Regions from separate parts of the Streptomyces sp. NPDC026672 genome, predicted to be linked through region 1. Evidence: riboswitches for the same ligand, from Rfam matches in the RefSeq annotation. Region 1 holds a riboswitch; the other holds the start of a gene.
What was found. Region 1 has a riboswitch for cyclic di-AMP ahead of AB0F77_RS06295 (transglycosylase family protein). Riboswitches for the same ligand answer to the same signal wherever they lie in the genome.

Region 1 (4,411 bases):
GGTCCTCGACGGAGACGAGCGGGTAGGCCGCCACGAGCTCCTCGTAGTACTCCGTCATCTCGGCGGCGGAGCGCTCCTTGCCCTCGAAGAGGTACTTGCCGTCCTTGTAGAACTCGGAGGCGGCGACGTCGAGCGCGAGGGCGATCTGCTCGCCGGGGACGTAACCGGCCTCCTTGATCGCCTCCAGGATGAGGTCGAGGGCGGCGCGGTTGGACTCCAGGTTCGGGGCGAAGCCGCCCTCGTCGCCGAGGCCGGTGGCCAGGCCCTTGCTCTTCAGGACCTTCTTGAGGGTGTGGTAGACCTCGGCGCCCCAGCGCAGGGCCTCGGAGAAGGACTCCGCGCCGATCGGGGCGATCATGAACTCCTGGATGTCCACGTTGGAGTCGGCGTGCGAGCCGCCGTTCAGGATGTTCATCATCGGCACCGGGAGCAGGTGCGCGTTCGGGCCGCCCAGGTAGCGGAAGAGGGGGAGGTCGCTGGCCTCGGAGGCGGCATGCGCCACGGCGAGGGAGACGCCGAGGATGGCGTTGGCGCCGAGGGAGCCCTTGTTGTCGGTGGCGTCCAGGTCGAACATGGCCTGGTCGATCAGGCGCTGCTCGGTGGCGTCGTAGCCGACCAGCTCGGGGCCGATCTGCTCGATGACGGCGAGGACGGCCTTCTCGACGCCCTTGCCCTGGTAGCGGTTGGGGTCACCGTCGCGGAGCTCGATGGCCTCGAAGGCGCCGGTGGAGGCGCCGGAGGGAACGGCGGCACGACCCGTGCTGCCGTCGTCGAGGCCGACCTCGACCTCGACCGTGGGGTTGCCTCGGGAGTCCAGGATTTCCCGGGCTACGACGACGTCGATGGACGGCACGAGCATCTCCTTCTTGGGATGTGACGCTGGAAGTGCGGGGCTGTGTGGGCCTTGCGACTAGAGCCTAACCGCCCCGGGGCCATCGGCCAGCCGACCGACCGTCCCGTGGACACACACGAACGGACCGTATTGTTCCACCTCGGAACAAATCCTGGGTGGAAATCGGATGGAGCCGACGGGAACGGTGGACACCCTGCCCCCGACCCCGGACGGACGAAACCCCGCCCCGGTGCGTACGGGGGAACACGCACCGGGGCGGGGAGACCGGGGGCCTCGTGGGGGAGGCGGCCCTTGTGTGGGGGGGAAGTGGCCCTCGTGGGGGGCGTGGGGGCGCCCGGGCCGGGGGTGGGTTACTTCAGGTGGAGCTGCTGACCCGGGTAGATGAGGTCGGCGTCCCGGACGATGTCCTTGTTGAGGTCGAACAGCTTCTTCCAGCCGCCCGCGACCTTGTGCTTCTGGGCGATGGAGCTGAGGGTGTCGCCCTTGACGACCTTGTACTCCCCGTCGCCCTTCTCGACCTTCTTGCCGGTCGGCGTCGTCACGGTCCTGCTCGGCGCCGGACGCTCGCTGGAGCGCGACGCGGCCGGCTTCTCGGTGGACCGGTTCGCGGTCGTGGACTTCGACGAGCCGGTGGAGCCGGAGGAGCCGGAGGAGGAGGACGGGGCGCTGCTCGACGTGCCGCCACCGCTGTACGGCGTGCTGGTCAGACCCGTGCCGCACACCGGCCAGGCGCCCTTGCCCTGCGCCGCGAGGACCTTCTCGGCGATCTCTATCTGCTGCGACTTGGTGGCCTTGTCGGCGGTCGAGGCGTACTGCGTGCCGCCGTACGCGGCCCAGGTGGAGGCGGAGAACTGGAGACCGCCGTAGTAGCCGTTGCCGGTGTTGATGGACCAGTTGCCGCCGGACTCGCACCGGGCGACGGCGTCCCACTGGGACGCGGTGGCGGCGGAGGCGTTGCCGGCCGCCATGAGCGGGACGGCGACGACGGCGCCGGTGACACCGGCGAACGCGATGGCACGAGTGGCCTTGGACGGACGGCGGTGCTTGCCCTTGCCGGAGAACAGCATGGATCGATCCCCTCACCGACGCCTGCGAGGTGAGCTGTCGGGTTCGGGCCGGTTGAGTTGCCCGGCCGTGCCCCCGTGAAGAGGCACGGCTTCACCCCGAGCCACCCCGGTCCAACGACCGGCGCGGCGCCTACCTTGGGTCCCCCGCTCCTGCCTGCGGCGCTGACGCGACGACTGTTCCCGTACGGCCGCTGGCAGGACTCGGCGTTGCGGCAGCCGGGGCTCGTGGTGACGAGCGGACATGACCGTAGACACGCGATCCGCGGAATATCAAAGACGATCAGGGCTTCTGAGACTCATCCCACACTTTCACCAAAGCGGACATTCAATGGCGAATCAGGACGTCAACTCCGCCTGGTTCACACCTTTTCAGGCGTTGAGTTCCAGGGTCTGACCGGGGGCGATGTGGTTCGGGTCGACACCGACGGCCGCCCGGTTGTCGGCGTACAGCTTGCGCCACCCGCCGTCCAGGTCAAGGGAGTCGGCGATGGAGCAGAGGGTGTCGCCGTCGCGGACCGTGTAGGCGTGACGGCCCGACGACTCGACCGTCTGGCTCTTCGTCCCGTTCTCCTGGGTCTCCTCCGCGCTGCCGCCACGGTGTCTGCCGCCGCCGAGCGCGCCGGTGTCGACGAGGCTCCAGGAGCCGCCGCTCTGCGCCGACTTGTCGGCGGAGTCGGCCCCGGGGAGCACGACGGGCGATTCGTCCGCCTCGGTCGAGGCGGCCGGAGCGGGGATCCGCGAGGTGTCCGCCCCGGACGACCGGGAGGAGCGGTGGTCGTCACCCGTGCTTCCGCCCTTGCCGTCCTCGTCGCCCTTGTCGTCCCGGCCGTCGTGCGACGCGGACCCGGACGGCGAGGAGGGGGACGAGTCACGGGAGGAACCGTGCGAAGAACCGTCCGACGGCGACGAGTCCGGCAAACCGGACGAGTCACTGGAATTCGATGAATCGGACAGCCCCGAGGGGGTGGAGGAGTCCTCGGGGTCGGACGCATCGTCGTCCGAGACGCCGGTGTCGACGTCGACCGAGCCCGACTTGGCGCTCAGCCCGGACAGCAGCGCGCACGTGGCCCAGGGGGCGGTGCCCCGGTGGGCGAGGATGTTCTCGGCGACGGATATCTGCTGCGAACGGCTGGCCTGGTCGGGGCTGGAGGCGTACTCCATGCCGCCGTACTTCTCCCAGAAGTCCTGGGTCAGCTGGAGACCGCCGAAGTACCCGTTGCCGGTGTTGGCGCTCCAGGAGCCGCCGCTCTCGCACTCGGCGACCTTGTCCCAGGTGGTGCCGTCCGCCGCGCTCGCGCCGCCGGCACCGAGGAGGGGGATGGCGATGGCGGAGCCGGTCACTCCGGCCGCGACGAGGAGAGCCGGAGCCTGACGGGGGCGACGGTGACGACCGTTCCCGGAGAGCATGCGGTTGCCTTTCGTGCGACAGCGTTGACCGGCGCGGCGGTGGTGCGGGAGTGCCACGCTGACGAGTGAACGTATCGACTGACGATCACTGTCACAAGTTCATGCCGCGCAGATCACGTGAAGATCACGGAGTTGAGCGTGCGTCACCTTGCCCCGCGCACATGCCTCCGGCCGAGGAACGGTTCGGGGCACGGGGGTTGATTACGGTACGGGTGTGAACTCCACGGGCAAAGTGCGCAGTCCGCGCATGATGAGCCCACCACGCCACCGCAAATCGGTTGGTTCCACCGCGAGTCGGAGGTCGGGGAGGCGGGTGAGGAGGGTGGCGAGCGCGGTCTGACCTTCGAGCCTGGCGAAGGGTGCGCCGAGGCAGTAGTGGATGCCATGCCCGTATCCGAGGTGCTGATTGTCACGTCGGCCGAGGTCGAGGACGTCCGGGTCGGCGAACCGCTCGGGGTCCCGGTCGGCCGCCGCGAGGACGACGAGCACGGGGTCGCCGGCCGCGATGTCCTGTCCGCCGACGCGCAGCGGCTCGGTGGCGAAGCGCCAGGTCGCCAGCTCCACCGGGCCGTCGTAGCGCAGGAGTTCCTCGACGCCGGTCTCCAGCAGGCCGCGTTCGCCCGCCGCGAGGGAACTCTGCAGGCGGCGGCGCTGCTCGGGGTGGGTGAGCAGCGCGTACGTGCCGTTGCCGATGAGGTTGACCGTCGTCTCGACGCCGATCTGACCGGTAGCAGAAAGAATGGAGTAGCCGGGCCCGTCCGCCTTGACCGCGTTGGGGTCGATGATCGCGCTCTCCCCCTTGTCCCTGGGCGCCTCGCTCCGCACCTCCGCCAGCAGGCCGGCACGAAGCTGGCCGGTGACCGTGAGCTGAGGAAGGGTCGGCCGGCGGTATGCCTCCACCCCCCTCTTGTCCGCGCCGAGGGCCTCCATGACCGCGGGCCAGGCATCCTTCTGCCACCACTTGAGCTGTCGAGTCCGCATGGGATCGATCGGCCCCCAGGTGAGGGGCATGTCGTTCCAGGAGAGGCCGTGGCGCAGGCGGTGGAGCATTCCGCAGAACTGCGCGCGGATGTCATATTTCGTG
Region 2 (4,411 bases), on a different contig from region 1:
CCCGTAGGGGGAGGGAGGGCGGCGCTCGGCGGGAGGCGGGCGGGGGCCGGAGTTCCACGGGGAAGGGGGCGTCCCACCCAACGCGCGTGGGGACGGTCGGCAGCCTCGCGGGGTGCGCCCCTCCGGGGTCCGGGGTGGAGCCCCGTGGGGGTGCTGTTCGAGGGACCGAGTCGGGTGGGTGGGCAGGAAGGCCGGCTAGCCCGCTCGGTGGACCACCGCGTCGCAGAGTTCCAGCAACGCGGCCTTCGCATCGCACTCCGGCAACGGCGCCAACGCCGACCGCGCGTCCTCCGCGTACCGCACGGTGTCCCGCCGGGCCTGCTCCAGCGCCGGATGCGCCCGCAGCGCGGCCAGTGCGTCGGCGTGCCGCGCGTCGTCCGTGAGGTCGGAGTCCAGCAGCTCGCACAGCGCGAGGTCCTCGGCCAGCCCCAGCCGCGCCGCCCGCTCCCGCAGCCGCAGCACCGGCAGCGTGGGCACGCCCTCGCGCAGATCCGTCCCGGGCGTCTTCCCGGACTCGCGCGAGTCGGACGCGATGTCCAGCACGTCGTCCGCGAGCTGGAACGCGACGCCCAGCCGCTCGCCGTACTGCGTGAGCACGTCCACGACCGTCTCGTCAGCCCCGGACATCATCGCGCCGAACCGGCACGACACCGCGACCAGCGACCCCGTCTTGCCGCCCAGCACGTCGAGGTAGTGCTCGACCGGGTCCCGTCCGTCCGACGGCCCCGCGGTCTCCAGGATCTGCCCGGTGACGAGCCGTTCGAACGCGACGGCCTGGACCCGGACCGCCTCCGGGCCGAGGTCGGCGAGGATCTGCGAGGCCCGCGCGAACAGGAAGTCGCCGGTGAGGACCGCGACCGAGTTCCCCCAGCGGGTGTTGGCGCTGTCGACCCCGCGCCGCACCGCCGCCTCGTCCATCACGTCGTCGTGGTACAGCGTCGCGAGGTGGGTCAGCTCGACCACGACGGCCGAGGGCACGATCCCGGGTGCGTACGGATCGCCGAACTGCGCCGCCAGCATCACGAGCAGCGGCCGGAAGCGCTTCCCGCCCGCGCGCACCAGGTGCTGCGCGGCCTCCGTGATGAACGGGACCTCGCTCTTGGTGGCTTCGAGCAAGCCTTCTTCGACAGCCGTCAATCCGGCCTGGACATCGGCTTCCAGAGCCTGGTCCCGCACGCTCAGCCCGAACGGCCCGACGACGGTCACGAGGGGTCTCCTGTCTGCTGGTGTCTGCTGGCGGTCACACGGTTTGTCGATAGGTCGCTGCCCTCACCCGAGTCAGCGTATCCGGTCATGTTTCGATCACCGATAGCGCCCACCCGGCCGGACCGGGCGGTACCACCGCTCGGCCGGTATGTTTCCCATCGGCCCATATGACTCATATGGGCGATATTTCTCGACTACACGTTACGTGCCGGGACAACGACCGACACCACACGCACGGTTCCACCCTCACCTCCGTCGATCGTGAGCGGTGTCACGTATACCCCTCGAAGGGTCACGGAAAAGCGAATTCCGCACCCCCGGAACACACCCCGGGAGCAATACCGACCGATGCGGACCGACGTGCCCGTTTTGCCGCTATTAATACTCCGATTCCCCTTGGTGGATATAACGGCCGAACCCCTCCGCGCGTGAGTTGGGTCACTTGTGCCCCTCGGGAGGAATACCTGGAGAAACCCTTGCACACCCTTGCCCGGCAAGCGAGTTGAGTGTTGGCAACCGCAAAGGATCAAGCGCCCCATACGCACCGGACCAAGGTCAATTGGTACGAGCCGCATGTCAGCCACTTGTTCCGGACATGTGCTGTCGCATACGTTCCGGGCCTGTCGGGCGAACGCCTAATCCTGCCGGCGTCCGACACGACCATCAACGAACTCATTCACGTACGGCAGGAGCGGGGGACCCAGGTAAGTCGCCGGACCGGAACGACACCCGTCGTACCGGAACGGCTCGGGGTGAAGTCGTGTCGCGTCCCCGCGACCCGGCCGGGCACCTCCCCGCCCGAACCCGACAGCTCACCTCGCAGGCGGCCGGAGAGGAATTCCGACATGCCCGCTGCCGCTCAGCACAGCCGTTTCCGCGCCAACCGCCTGGTGCGCACCCTCGTCGTCGCCGGTACCGGCGCCGCCGTACTCGCCCTTCCGCTGATCGGCGCCACCGGCGCCTCCGCGGCCCCCGCGTCCACGAGCACCACGCCCGCCACGACCCTGGCCGGCTACCCGAACAACCTCGACGGCTGGATCCGCGAATCCCTCGCGATCATGGCGGAGCGGCACATCCCGGGCACGTACAACGGCATCTACCGCAACATCATGCGGGAGTCCTCGGGCAACCCCATGGCCATCAACAACTGGGACTCCAACGCCGCCGCCGGCACCCCCTCCAAGGGCCTGCTCCAGGTGATCGACCCGACGTTCAACGCCTACCACGTGGTCGGCACGTCGTTCGACATCTACGACCCGGTCGCCAACATCACCGCGGCCTGCAACTACGCCGCCGCGCGCTACGGCTCGATGGACAACGTCCACGGCGCCTACTAGGCCGGCACCCCTCACGCGAACAGTCTTTCGAGGACGACGGCGATGCCGTCGTCCTCGTTGGACGAGGTGACCTCGTCGGCCACCGCCTTGAGTTCGGGATGCGCGTTGGCCATCGCGACCCCGTGGGCGGCCCAGTGGAACATGGGGATGTCGTTGGGCATGTCCCCGAAGGCGATCGCCTCCCGCCGGCTCAGCCCCAGGTGCTCGGCGGCCAGCGCCAGACCGGTCGCCTTGGTGATGCCGCTCGGCTGGAGCTCCACCGTCCCCGGCCCCGACATCGTCACGGTCGCCAGCGAACCCACCACCGAACGCGCCGTCGCCGCCAACTCGTCGTCCGACAGGCTGTGGTGGCGCAGCAGCACCTTGCTGATGGGCGCGCACCACAGGTCGTCGCGCCGCTCCACCCGCACGGCGGGCAGCGTCGGATGGGGCATCACGTACCCGGACTCGACGAGCGTGAGCCCGTCCACCCCGTCCTGGTCGACGGCCGCGTACACCTCCCCCACCTCGGCCTCGATCTTGCCGAGCGCCGTCTCGGCCAGTTCCCGGTCCAGGGTGACCGACCACAGCAGCCGGTCCGCTCCGGCGTCGTACACCTGCGCCCCCTGCCCGCACACCGCGAGGCCCGTGGAGCCGAGGACGTCGAGCAGCGGCCGCACCCTCGGCGCCGGGCGGCCGGTCACCACGAGGTGCCGGGCCCCCGCCTCGGTCACCCGCGCGAGCGCCGCGAGCGACCGGTCGGAGAGTGTGTCGTCACCGCGCAGGAGCGTTCCGTCAAGGTCCGTGGCGACGAGTGAACAGCGGGGAGGTACGGCCATGATCAGAGAATACGGACAACGCGCTCCGATCACTCACCCCGTCGTCCCGAGCTGTTCAACCCCGGGTGACCCGCGCTAAGTTGTGCGGTTCACCACGTCCGGCCCGCGGCCCACCGCGCTGTTGGAGCGCGGCTCGTCGCGCCGCCGGGACCGCGGCCCACCGCACCGCAGGGACGCGGGCGCGGGCTCAGCCGTGGGCCGCCGCCAGATGCGCGGCCAGGCGCGGCGAGGCGAACGCGGTGCCGCAGACGAAGCGCATCACCGGCCCGTACGAGGAGGCCGCGGGCAGGCCGGTGAAGTAGAGGCCCGGCACCGACGAGACGTATCCGGCGCCGAGCACCGGTGCGCCGCGGCTCACCGTGAGCGCGGTCCGCAGGCCCGCGCCGAGGAAGTCCATCGCGGCGGTGTCCACGCGGTAACCGGTGGCCGCGACGACGTGGTCGGCGACCAGCCGGTACGTCGCCCCGGTGTGGGTGCGCACGGTGAGGACCGTGCCGCCGTCCTCGGTGGCCGCGCCCAGCACGCGCTCGACCTCGCGGACCTCCACCTTGCCCTCGAAGCGGTCGCGCAACCACCAGGCGCCGAGCGGCCCGAGGACCCGGCGGACCAGGTAGTGGCGGGCGCGGGCCGGGAGATGACGGTAGGGCTGCGGGTAGTAGCTGAGGGCCCACAGCGACCAGGCGCGGCCGAAGGGCGACTCGGGGCGCAGCCGCGGCTGCTTCCAGGGCGGTGCGCCGAAGGCGACCCGGCCCCGGCCGCGCGAGACCACCCTGACCCGCGCGCCCGCCTCCGCCGCCAGCGCCGCCGTCTCCAGCGCGGACTGGCCGGCCCCGACGACGATCAGTTCCCTTCCGGAGAACCGGCCGAGGTCGTGGTGCTGGGAGCTGTGCGACACCGGGCCCGCCGGCGCCGGTCCGCCCGCCGTCGCCCCGGCCAGCTCCGGCGGGAGGTGCGCCAGTCCCGACAGGCCGGTCGCGACGACGACCGCGCGGGCGGTGAACGACTCCCCCGAGTCCAGATCGAGTTCGAAGCCGCCCCCGCCCCGCCGGT

Region 2: linked by a shared signal. The riboswitch ahead of AB0F77_RS08565 (transglycosylase SLT domain-containing protein) and the one ahead of AB0F77_RS06295 (transglycosylase family protein) in region 1 are both predicted to bind cyclic di-AMP.

Annotation. Positions count from the first base shown of each region.
Region 1 is NZ_JBEZXS010000004.1:272,073-276,483, reverse strand. It holds gene eno (phosphopyruvate hydratase) at 1-859, opposite strand, end outside; gene AB0F77_RS06295 (transglycosylase family protein) at 1,204-1,920, opposite strand; cyclic di-AMP (ydaO/yuaA leader) riboswitch at 1,925-2,092, opposite strand; gene AB0F77_RS06290 (transglycosylase family protein) at 2,290-3,327, opposite strand; partial or broken gene AB0F77_RS06285 (cytochrome P450) at 3,529-4,038, opposite strand.
Region 2 is NZ_JBEZXS010000006.1:42,486-46,896, reverse strand. It holds gene AB0F77_RS08570 (polyprenyl synthetase family protein) at 196-1,206, opposite strand; cyclic di-AMP (ydaO/yuaA leader) riboswitch at 1,866-2,046, shown strand; gene AB0F77_RS08565 (transglycosylase SLT domain-containing protein) at 2,052-2,543, shown strand; gene AB0F77_RS08560 (HAD family hydrolase) at 2,555-3,361, opposite strand; gene AB0F77_RS08555 (FAD-dependent oxidoreductase) at 3,549-4,411, opposite strand, start outside.